One region of the Paenibacillus sp. FSL H3-0469 genome, then DNA from elsewhere that is predicted to be linked to it. Evidence: riboswitches for the same ligand, from Rfam matches in the RefSeq annotation. Region 1 holds a riboswitch; each other region holds the start of a gene.
The links. A riboswitch is a leader RNA that binds a small molecule or an ion and turns the genes downstream of it on or off. The one in region 1 is predicted to bind cyclic di-GMP.

Region 2: another riboswitch for cyclic di-GMP. It lies ahead of NSS83_RS28705 (PA14 domain-containing protein); the one in region 1 lies ahead of NSS83_RS23115 (transglutaminase-like domain-containing protein).
Region 3: another riboswitch for cyclic di-GMP. It lies ahead of NSS83_RS17805 (flagellar assembly protein A); the one in region 1 lies ahead of NSS83_RS23115 (transglutaminase-like domain-containing protein).

What each region holds. Positions count from the first base shown of each region.
Region 1 is NZ_CP150302.1:5,250,148-5,253,427, forward strand. It holds gene NSS83_RS23100 (glycosyltransferase family 2 protein) at 1-175, shown strand, start outside; gene NSS83_RS23105 (GtrA family protein) at 165-569, shown strand; gene NSS83_RS23110 (class D sortase) at 637-1,290, shown strand; cyclic di-GMP riboswitch class I at 1,417-1,498, shown strand; cyclic di-GMP riboswitch class I at 1,572-1,652, shown strand; gene NSS83_RS23115 (transglutaminase-like domain-containing protein) at 1,666-2,475, shown strand; rRNA gene NSS83_RS23120 (16S ribosomal RNA) at 2,842-3,280, shown strand, end outside.
Region 2 is NZ_CP150302.1:6,576,897-6,580,176, forward strand. It holds gene NSS83_RS28700 (MFS transporter) at 1-1,217, shown strand, start outside; cyclic di-GMP riboswitch class I at 1,303-1,404, shown strand; gene NSS83_RS28705 (PA14 domain-containing protein) at 1,385-3,280, shown strand, end outside.
Region 3 is NZ_CP150302.1:4,068,187-4,071,466, reverse strand. It holds gene NSS83_RS17805 (flagellar assembly protein A) at 1-1,415, opposite strand, end outside; cyclic di-GMP riboswitch class I at 1,521-1,613, opposite strand; gene NSS83_RS17800 (isochorismatase family cysteine hydrolase) at 2,119-2,802, shown strand; gene NSS83_RS17795 (ABC transporter substrate-binding protein) at 2,828-3,280, shown strand, end outside.

The DNA.
Region 1 (3,280 bases):
GGTGAACCTGTTGTTTAACGGCATTGTGCTGATGCTGCTGGGCGTCATTGGGGAATACATCGGACGGATCTATGACGAATCAAAGGATAGACCGCTCTATATCGTGCGCGAGACCAGAGGCTACCCGGATACAGAGTCTGAAGACACCCGGAAGGAAAGCGATTATGCAAGATAAGGCTTGGCGCGCAGGCATGATCCAGTTTCTGAAATTTAATGCGGTGGGCCTGCTTAACACATTCATAGATTTTGCGGTATTTACCCTGCTGCATTCCCTGGGGATGCTTAACACCCCTGCACAGATTATTTCCTATAGCGCCGGGACGGCCAACAGCTTTTTCTGGAATAAGAAGGTGACCTTTAAGGGAAGGGACAGAGGCGGGAATGGCGGCTTTGACCGGATGCAGCTGGTGAGATTTATTGTGCTGAATCTGCTGGTGCTGGGCATTTCGGTGCTGTTGATTCATCTTCTGACTGACCGGCTGGGGATACAGGTGCTCCTGGCCAAGGTGCTGGTTACCTTCATAACAGTGATCATTAATTTCTTTGGAAGCCGGAAATGGGTATTCTAAAGAGACAGTATATCTTCCCCGTATTCTGCGGCGGGAGTACTTATTCTATATTGCGGAGGCGATTGTCATGCGGAAGTTATCCTATTTGATTATACTTGCCGGGGTCCTGATTATGCTCTACCCCAAAGGAAGCGAATGGTACGAGGACCGTCAGCAGCAGAAGCTGCTGGAAGAGGCCGAACAGGCCTATAGTGAAATCGTTCCTTCGGCTACCGCTCCTGCCAGCCAGGATCTGAGCAAGCCTTATGCGGAAGTCACCCAGCTGCTGGCGGAAGAGTCTGGTGCAGAAGAGCCGGTGCCCACTACAGCGCCCGAGATTGAAGTTGGAGGCAAGATCACTGCCATTATTGAAATTGACAAAATCGATCTGAAGCTGCCTGTACTGGAGGGCGCCACCAAGACTAATATGAAGCATGCTGCGGCGCATATGAAGGAGACAGCTCCGATTGGCGCGGTAGGCAATGCAGCGATTGCGGCACACCGGTCAAGAACGGCAGGGCGGCTGTTCAACAGACTGGATGAGGTCGGTAAAGGGGATACCATTACTGTTATTACAAGCGGCCAGGAATACAAATATGTTGTATATGATGTATCTATTGTAGAGCCTACTGATATTTCGGTACTGAAGGGAAAGGATGATGATAAGATTCTGACCCTTATTACCTGTGATCCGCTTGTCAACCCGACCCACAGACTTATCATTCATGCGAAGCTGACCTGAATCCATCAAGACAAGGCGATAAAGGTCGAAAAAACATAAAATTTTAGTATATTTGTGGTGGAATCTAGCAATTTGGGTCTTGATAATAGATAGAGGTATGGTAAGATAGAACTATCAGAAGCTAATACACGATAACGGCAAACCTATCGAAAGATAGGGACGCAAAGCTACAGGGCCTTCCCGTCATGGATGGCAGCCAGCTACCGAATGAAGAGGCTTTTTTTGTTTGTTTTAATTCAGAATCTGTCATTATGTGGTAGTAGATTGGACAGATAAAGCTTATACGATAACGGCAAACCTATCGAAAGGTAGGGACGCAAAGCTAAAGGGCCTTCCCGTAAGAATGGCAGCCAGCTACCGAAAGGGGTTTTATCCATGAAGAAGTTTTATTTAATGTTGATTACACTTTTTGTGATCGTCACTTCTGTACAGACAGGCACTGCTCAAGCCGCTAATGCAGATTCAAGCTGGTTAAATGTTGGACAACTTGATCAAGGGGTTATCGGGGTATCGTACGATGTTCCTAAGGATAAGAAGATGAAGCTCATGATTACCAAGGGCAACAACAGCTATACTTACAACTTATACACTTCCAAACCGAACGAGACGTTCCCGCTGCAACAAGGCAATGGCTCTTATAAGGTCTCTGTTCTTGAGAATACTACCGGCAACAAGTACAAAGTACTATCTTCCGAGACTGTATCTCTCTCCATGAGCAATGTGAATGCCGTATATTTGAGCTCCGTACAGAATGTAAAGTGGAGTTCTTCCGATAAATCCGTTCAAAAGGCAGCCCAGCTTACAAAGGGTCTGACTACAGATGCAGACAAAGTTAAGGCTATCTACAATTACATCGTAACTAACGTGAAATATGATTACTCTTTGGCTAACAGCGTAAGCACAGATTATATTCCGAACAACGATAACACGCTTGCTACCAACAAAGGGATCTGTTACGATTACGCATCCTTGTTCGCTACAATGCTCCGCAGTGAAGGTATTCCAACCAAATTGGTTATGGGGAATACAAGCTATGTAACTTCATACCATGCCTGGAATGAAGTGTTCCTGAACGGCAAATGGGTAACGATTGATACTACAGTCGATGCAGGTCTGGGTAAAAACGCAGCATCAACTGAACTGGTCAAATCAGCAAGCAAATATACTGCAGCGAAATTCTACTAAGGATAGCTGTGAACTATAGCATTACCTGAGAATAACCCGCTTAATAATTAAGCGGGTTATTTTTATTTATATAAAGGTTGCTTTTTAATAGAGGGATAGGTTATTATAAATAAGCGTTGTTGAGCGGCAAAGGAAATGAGAGATTACTTAAATAAGTGATTTCAAAAATAAAGCTTGCATTGCTCGGATGAACGTGATATATTATAAGAGTTGCTGGTGGCGTGGTGAGCGGCGCTGACAACGAGCTTGATCTTTGAAAACTGAACAACGAGTGAGTATCTGGAGATCACTTCGGTGAGATCCAAATTAGAGAATGTAAATTCTCGTCAGATGTTTCAAAATGAGCAATCGCTCTTTCTAAATACCAATTTGGAGAGTTTGATCCTGGCTCAGGACGAACGCTGGCGGCGTGCCTAATACATGCAAGTCGAGCGGAGTTTGAGAGGAAGCTTGCTTCCTTTCAAACTTAGCGGCGGACGGGTGAGTAACACGTAGGCAACCTGCCCTCAAGCCTGGGATAACTACCGGAAACGGTAGCTAATACCGGATAATTTCTTTCTTCTCCTGAGGAGAGAATGAAAGGCGGAGCAATCTGCTGCTTGGGGATGGGCCTGCGGCGCATTAGCTAGTTGGTGGGGTAACGGCCCACCAAGGCGACGATGCGTAGCCGACCTGAGAGGGTGAACGGCCACACTGGGACTGAGACACGGCCCAGACTCCTACGGGAGGCAGCAGTAGGGAATCTTCCGCAATGGGCGCAAGCCTGACGGAGCAACGCCGCGTGAGTGATGAAGGTTTTCGGATC
Region 2 (3,280 bases), 1.3 Mb from region 1:
TGAGAGGTTCAGAACGGGGACAGGCGGCGCTGCTGCTGGCTGTAGGCGGGCTATACCTTCTGGCTACAGTGCTTGCAGGGACGTTCCTCAACGTATATCTGTGGAAAAGCCGGCAGAACTTCGCCATGATCGGCTGGTTCACCGTGGCCCAGCAGCTTGCCGTGGGTCTCAGCTTTTGGCTGGGCGGCAAGTGGGTGAAAGAACATAACAAAATGAATGCCCTGCGGCTGGGAATTGCCGTATCGGGCTTTTTTTATTTGCTGGTGCTGTGGCTTCGCGAAGAAGCAGTGCATTATATTTGGCCGCTGGGTGGGGTCCTCGGGCTATCCATCGGGCTGTATTGGCTGGCATTTAACATTGTTTTCTTCGAGATTACGGACGCTGCGAACCGCGATTTCTATAACGGGTGGATGGGTCTGCTGGGTTCCCTGACGGGAATAGCCGGCCCCTGGGTGTCCGGCTGGATGATCTCCCGCTGGCAAGGCGGACAAGGCTACCGTATGGTATTCATATTGTCTTTATGTATCTATGGGGTGGCTGCTGTGCTAAGTTTCTGGCTGCGCAAACGGCCGCGCGGCGAAGCCTATCTCTGGCTGGAGCCCTGGCGCGAGCTTACCCGCAGGCGCAGTCCTTGGCGGCCAGTTGCGGCGGCGCTAGTGTTCCAGGGTATCCGGGAAGGCGTATTCTCCTTCCTGATCGGTCTGCTCGTCTACATTGCTGCACAGGAGGAGAGCAAGCTGGGACAGTTCGCCCTGCTGACCTCCGCCGTCTCCCTGATCAGCTATTATGCGGCCGGCAGATGGTTCAAGCCCCGTGCCCGGCTCGGCGGTATGCTGGCAGGCAGTCTGCTGCTCATCGCCTTCCTTCTTCCGCTGCTGTGGAAGGTGAATTTTACCACCCTCCTGATCATGGGAATCGGGACCTCACTCTGCCTGCCGCTCTACATGCTGCCGATGCTGTCCACCAGCTTCGACCTTATGGGAGTGTCCGAGGAGAGCGCCGGCAAACGCGTGGAATTGGTAGTGCTAAGAGAGCTTAGCCTGATGAGCGGCCGCCTCCTTGGTCTGCTGATCTTCATCGCCGTGCTGTCACTGGACCAATCTCCGCAGACCATTACGCTGCTTATGCTGCTGCTAGGTGCGGCGCCGCTGGGGAGCTGGGTGGTGGTGCGGAAGATGCTGGGTTTAAATGTTCACAGAAATAACAATATTATATGATTCAAATATAGGGTATTATTGCCAAGGTAAGTACAGATTGTATTTGAAGTGAATTCAAAATGATTTCGCATGAATTTAACCATTAGAACTAAAAAGGCAAACCTGTACGAAAGTCAGGGACGCAAAGCCACGGGCCTTACCACAGGGCGGGAGATACCCATCTGTGAATGGTAGCCGGGCCGCTCTTTCCGGTGGTTTTTTTGCGCCCTTTTTTAATTGAAGTGTTAAATGAGCGGAGGTCTTTTATGACAAATAGGAAAAGCTTTATATGTAAGGTACTGTGTTTTATCATTTTGGCTCAAATTCTTGCACCTTTTGTAGAATTCTCAGGGATGAAAATTTCCGCACAGGACAGTATTCTCAGGATCCGGTTTCAGCCCGAAGAAGCCCCTGTACAGGACGGAGAGCTTGCAGATTCTGGAGCCGTTTTTAGCGTCAAAAACCAATACTCCTACGGCTGGAACATGGATCATACCGATGCAACAGTCTCAAGAGATACATACGATGACTCCGGCATAAGTAGCCTTACACGAATCCATCCGGATGGAAAATGGGAAATTGCACTAGACAATGGTACTTATGAAGTCTCGGTAACCGTAGGTGACTCTGTATATAGCAGCAACAACTCCCTTTCTGTTGAGAATATCAAAGTGATGGACGGACTCACTCTTGAAGCAGGGCAGCATAGAACAGTCAAGAAGAAGGTTGCTGTCGAAGATGGAAGACTCACGTTAAGTCAAATCAATGCTGCTGGAATGGAGACGGCTCTCAATAGCATAGAACTTTCATTGGTTAATACATACACTCCCGCCTTGATACCGCCTCAAATAAGTATGCCCTTTGAACCCAATAAGGTTGTTGGTGACAAAGTTCTTCTATCGGGAAGCATGACCAACATACACAACGCTCCGCCTTTTATTAGGGTGAACGGCCTGCAGGTAGAAATCTCCCGCCATATCCGCGAACAAATAGAATCTATTGAACAACAAATACAGCAGGTTAGCCAACATGCAGTGGCAATAGGAAATTCGGATATTGAAGCTATTCAAAGCTCTATCCGCTCCAGCGGCAAGAAGCCTGCAATTATTGCAGTCGGACAATTGAATTTAGAATCAAGCGTGACGTTCGGAAGCGCAGAACAGCCTGTCATTGTAATCGTCGACGGCATGAATACGAACCGGAAGCTGAATGTAACGGTGTACGGGTCGCTAATCCTCCGTGGAGGATTAAATGCCAATACGGAGTTGGATGTTAATGTTATCAACCCTGTACCAGATGAGAATCTAGGTAATCTATGGGTACAGGGGACGGTGCATTTAAATAATAATTCCAATGTACAAGTAGATAATGAATTGTTTGCAGGTTCTTTGGTCTATAACAATGGTTCGCTCGATCTATCCGCGGAACGGATAGTAGTACAAGGCAATATGAATATCAATACTATGGTAACTATGAATGTAGACGAAGAAATGTCTATTGGAGAAGTGGTTTCCAATAATTCAAGGGCAGAACTAAATGTAGCGCAGGGAGATCTGTTTGTCCGGGACAACGTCAGTGTGAATAATCATCTTAATATCACCACAGGCGGATTATTTGCAGTAGGCGGAAATGTCATCTCGAACCAAAGACCTATAATACATACGGGGAATGAGCAAGCTGGACGTACATTGTTGAAGTATGTTCTGTCGGGCCTTAAGGCCGAGTATTACAGCGGCAATGATTTTACGGGCAAGAAGGCCGTGAAGGTGGATGAATCTATTTCTTTGGCTGGCCCACCTGTTCTGGGTGTGCCGGGGATAGCAGACCAGCATTTCTCAGTAAGATGGACAGGGCAAATTCAACCTAACTATACAGATCAATATACCTTCTCCGCCAGAACGTCAGGTGGAGTCAGACTCTGGGTGAATGATCAGCTCCTGGTGGATGCCTGGACAACGAAGCAGCATGTGGAGCAAGGCACCATCCAGCTTGAAGCGGGGAAAAAATATGACCTGAAGATGGAATACGCTAATGATATGGGGAATCCTCAGGCCAGCTTATCGTGGGAGAGCGAGCAACAGACC
Region 3 (3,280 bases), 1.2 Mb from region 1:
CGGAGCGGGTCTGTGCCGGAGCCGAACTCTCCGTTCATACGGCTCAGGGTAGCCTCAAGATCGCGGATCAGGCTATCGAGGTGGTTGTATTTATCCTCCAGCAGCAGCATGACCACCAGACCGTAATTCACCGATTGCTGCCGGGACTCTACGTTCTTGGCCAGCTGGCGTGCCGCCTCACGCAGTCCGTCCACTTCTATACGCAGCAGTCCTGCGAGGCTGTGCAGACGATGCTGCTGTACCCCGGCATATCCGGCGTACAGGCCGCTGCCGGTAACCTGGCCGCTAACATAAATACTGCCGGTGGCTATAATCGTAGATTGGCGGATATCGCCATAGACGTACACATTCCCCAGGGCTTCGATCCGTACAGATCCTTCCAGATCTCCCGGTACAATAATGTCGCCTGCGAACATAACGTCGCCCGCAGGCTCTGTCATCTCTCTGGTCAGCAGACAGAGCGGAGGGAAGTCGCAGATCCGGATGCTGCCGCTTCCTCCGCAGATGCGGGGTCTGCCTGTGTGGTTGGCTACGATATTACCGCAGGGAAGGAGCTTGGCATGATTGCCGGCAGCAAAGTAGATATCCTGCGGCGGGGGAGGGGGCAGAACCCTTCCGTCTGTGTCGAGGCCGGGAATGCCTTCCTCCGGCGGCAGTTTGCGGGCGAAGACCTCACCTGCAAAGGTAAAGGGAGCTCCCGGGAAACGGAGATACTCCAAGGGTTCCGCAGGCTTCTGAGCGGGGGATTCCTGTCCCCCAAGCATTCTGTTCCCCTCCAGTGTATGCTCCGGCAGCAGGAATTCCAGCCGGGCTTCCTTGCCGGGCAGCGGAGCTCTTCCTTCTGCGATGCATACGGGAAGATATGTAGGATTCTCCAGCTCCGCGTACAGGGCGGGAATGTTCAGGCTGCGCAGAATGAAACGGTTGTCCAGTGAAGAAATAATCTGTTCTATGGTGAGCGTGGACAGCAGCACCGCCGGGTTGGGCTGGGCACGGACGACCGCCTCGAAGGCGGCGGGACAGTTAACCAGATTCCAGGCGTACTTCTCTGCACGGTATAAAGTGAAGTGGACCTTGAGCTTGTCAGGCGATACGGTAATTTCATACTGCGGCTTCTCGCAGATCTCCCAGGTAATATAATCTGACTTGGTCACCTCGGTTGGCTCTGTAACGGTCTTCCAGTTGATCTTCAGGACAACAGGGTGGATCGCAGAAATGCGGGCGGGAGCGCCTCCGGGGAGCGGGGGAGTAATGAATATCTGGTTGTCCTGCACGAGGATAATTCCATTCTTATCTCCAGTTGTCCCGTCAGAAGTCCGGCCCTCCACAGAGAATGAATCCAGGAGACCTTTACGTTCAAGCATCAGGGACTCTACGAATTCATATCGGCTTGGTTCGATATCCTGCTGCGGCATGGTTGTAACCTCACTTTTTCGTATGATCAATGGCAATTCGTACAGAAAAAGAACATCATCAAGCCCGGAAGTCTTCCTCCTGAACAGCTGGCTTAAGTGGTCTCTATTGGCAGCCTGGCAACCGTAAACGCGGATTCTGGCGTTCTTAGGCCCATAGCTTTGCGTCCTGCCCTTTCGGGAAGTTTGCCTTTAGAAATAGATCAATGATATACATCCTGTAGAGGCGATGAATTGTGATCGACTGCAATCGACAAAAAGAATCATAAATAGTTCTTATGCGTCATTAACTTCTGCAAACAAGCTTAATTCTAGTACTTAAAGAGCTATTTTTCAACTATATTATGCCTATTTATCAAAAAACTCGAAATATGCAGCTCTATTTCGACAAAAAAACTGGTTTCCCAGCGCTTACAGCTTATGGAAGAGGGAGATGAGAAGAAATGCGGGTATTCAGCTGTTGGAACACCCTGGGCTTGGTAAAACCCGGACTGTTCCTTTTTAATAAGCAGTATTGCGAATGATTATGTCATATATGTGTTAACTATGTAAATAAACACAAACTTTCAGTGTATTATTTCGTAATAAAACCGAAGACATCACAAATTCGTTGTAATATAATCTAACTCATACCAAAGAAACGCGAGTTAATGTTAACTAAACTAACATTAATAGAGATAGCGACATCAGGAGAGGAGCATAAACCATGCAGATTGCAGCAACACCTTACATCTGGCCTTATGACGGGGCAGTGGACCCGGCGAAGACAGCGCTGATGATTATCGACATGCAGACGGATTTTTGCGGCAAGGGCGGTTACGTCGAGAGAATGGGTTATGATCTCTCATTAACGGCGCGGGCGATTCAGCCCATTCAGCGGCTGCTGGCACGTATCCGGGACATCGAAGGGTTCACCGTGATTCATACCCGCGAGGGGCATAAGCCGGATCTGTCGGATCTGCCGGCGAACAAACGCTGGCGCAGCCGCCAGATCGGGGCCGAGATCGGCTCCGAAGGACCGGCGGGGCGAATCCTCGTGCGGGGGGAGCGCGGCTGGCAAATCATTGAGGAGCTGGCGCCTGCCCGCGGAGAGTACATTATAGACAAGCCGGGCAAAGGCAGCTTTTATGCAACCGACCTGGACCTAATCTTGAAGAATAAAGGAATTACCCATCTGATTCTGACTGGTATTACTACCGATGTCTGTGTACACACCACGATGCGGGAGGCCAATGACCGGGGGTACGAGTGTCTGATCCTTGCGGATTGCACGGGAGCGACGGATGAAGCGAATCACCTGGCGGCGTTGAATATGGTTCAAATGCAGGGCGGGGTGTTCGGCAGTGTAAGTGATTCGCAAGCGGTGCTTAAGGCACTGGAGCAATACTAAATCATTCATAAACGGGGGAATTACCATGTGGAACAAGTCCAGAACGAAAGCACTGATGCTGTTAACCTCGCTAATGCTGCTCCTGACCGCCTGCGGTAACAATACGGATGCCGGAAAGGCCGAAGGACAGGGAGCAGAAGGCTCAGGCGAGCTGAAAAAGGTGGTGCTCCGGCTGAAGTGGATTCATCAGGCGCAGTTTGCCGGATTTTATACCGCAGTGGAAAAAGGCTTCTATAAAGAAGCGGGGCTGGATGTTGAGATCCGCCCGGGGGGCTCGGATTTCCCGGCTGTGCAGATGGTAGCTTCCGGCAGTGAGGAGTTCGGAGTTACCGGTGCCGACCAGGTCGTCATTGCCAGAGAGAAAGGCGTCCCGGTCAAAGCATTGTCCGCGATCTACCGCAAAACCCCGTTCGTCATGTTCGCGCTCAAAGAGTCCGGGATCAAGACAATGGAGGATCTTGTCGGGCAAAAGGTAGGC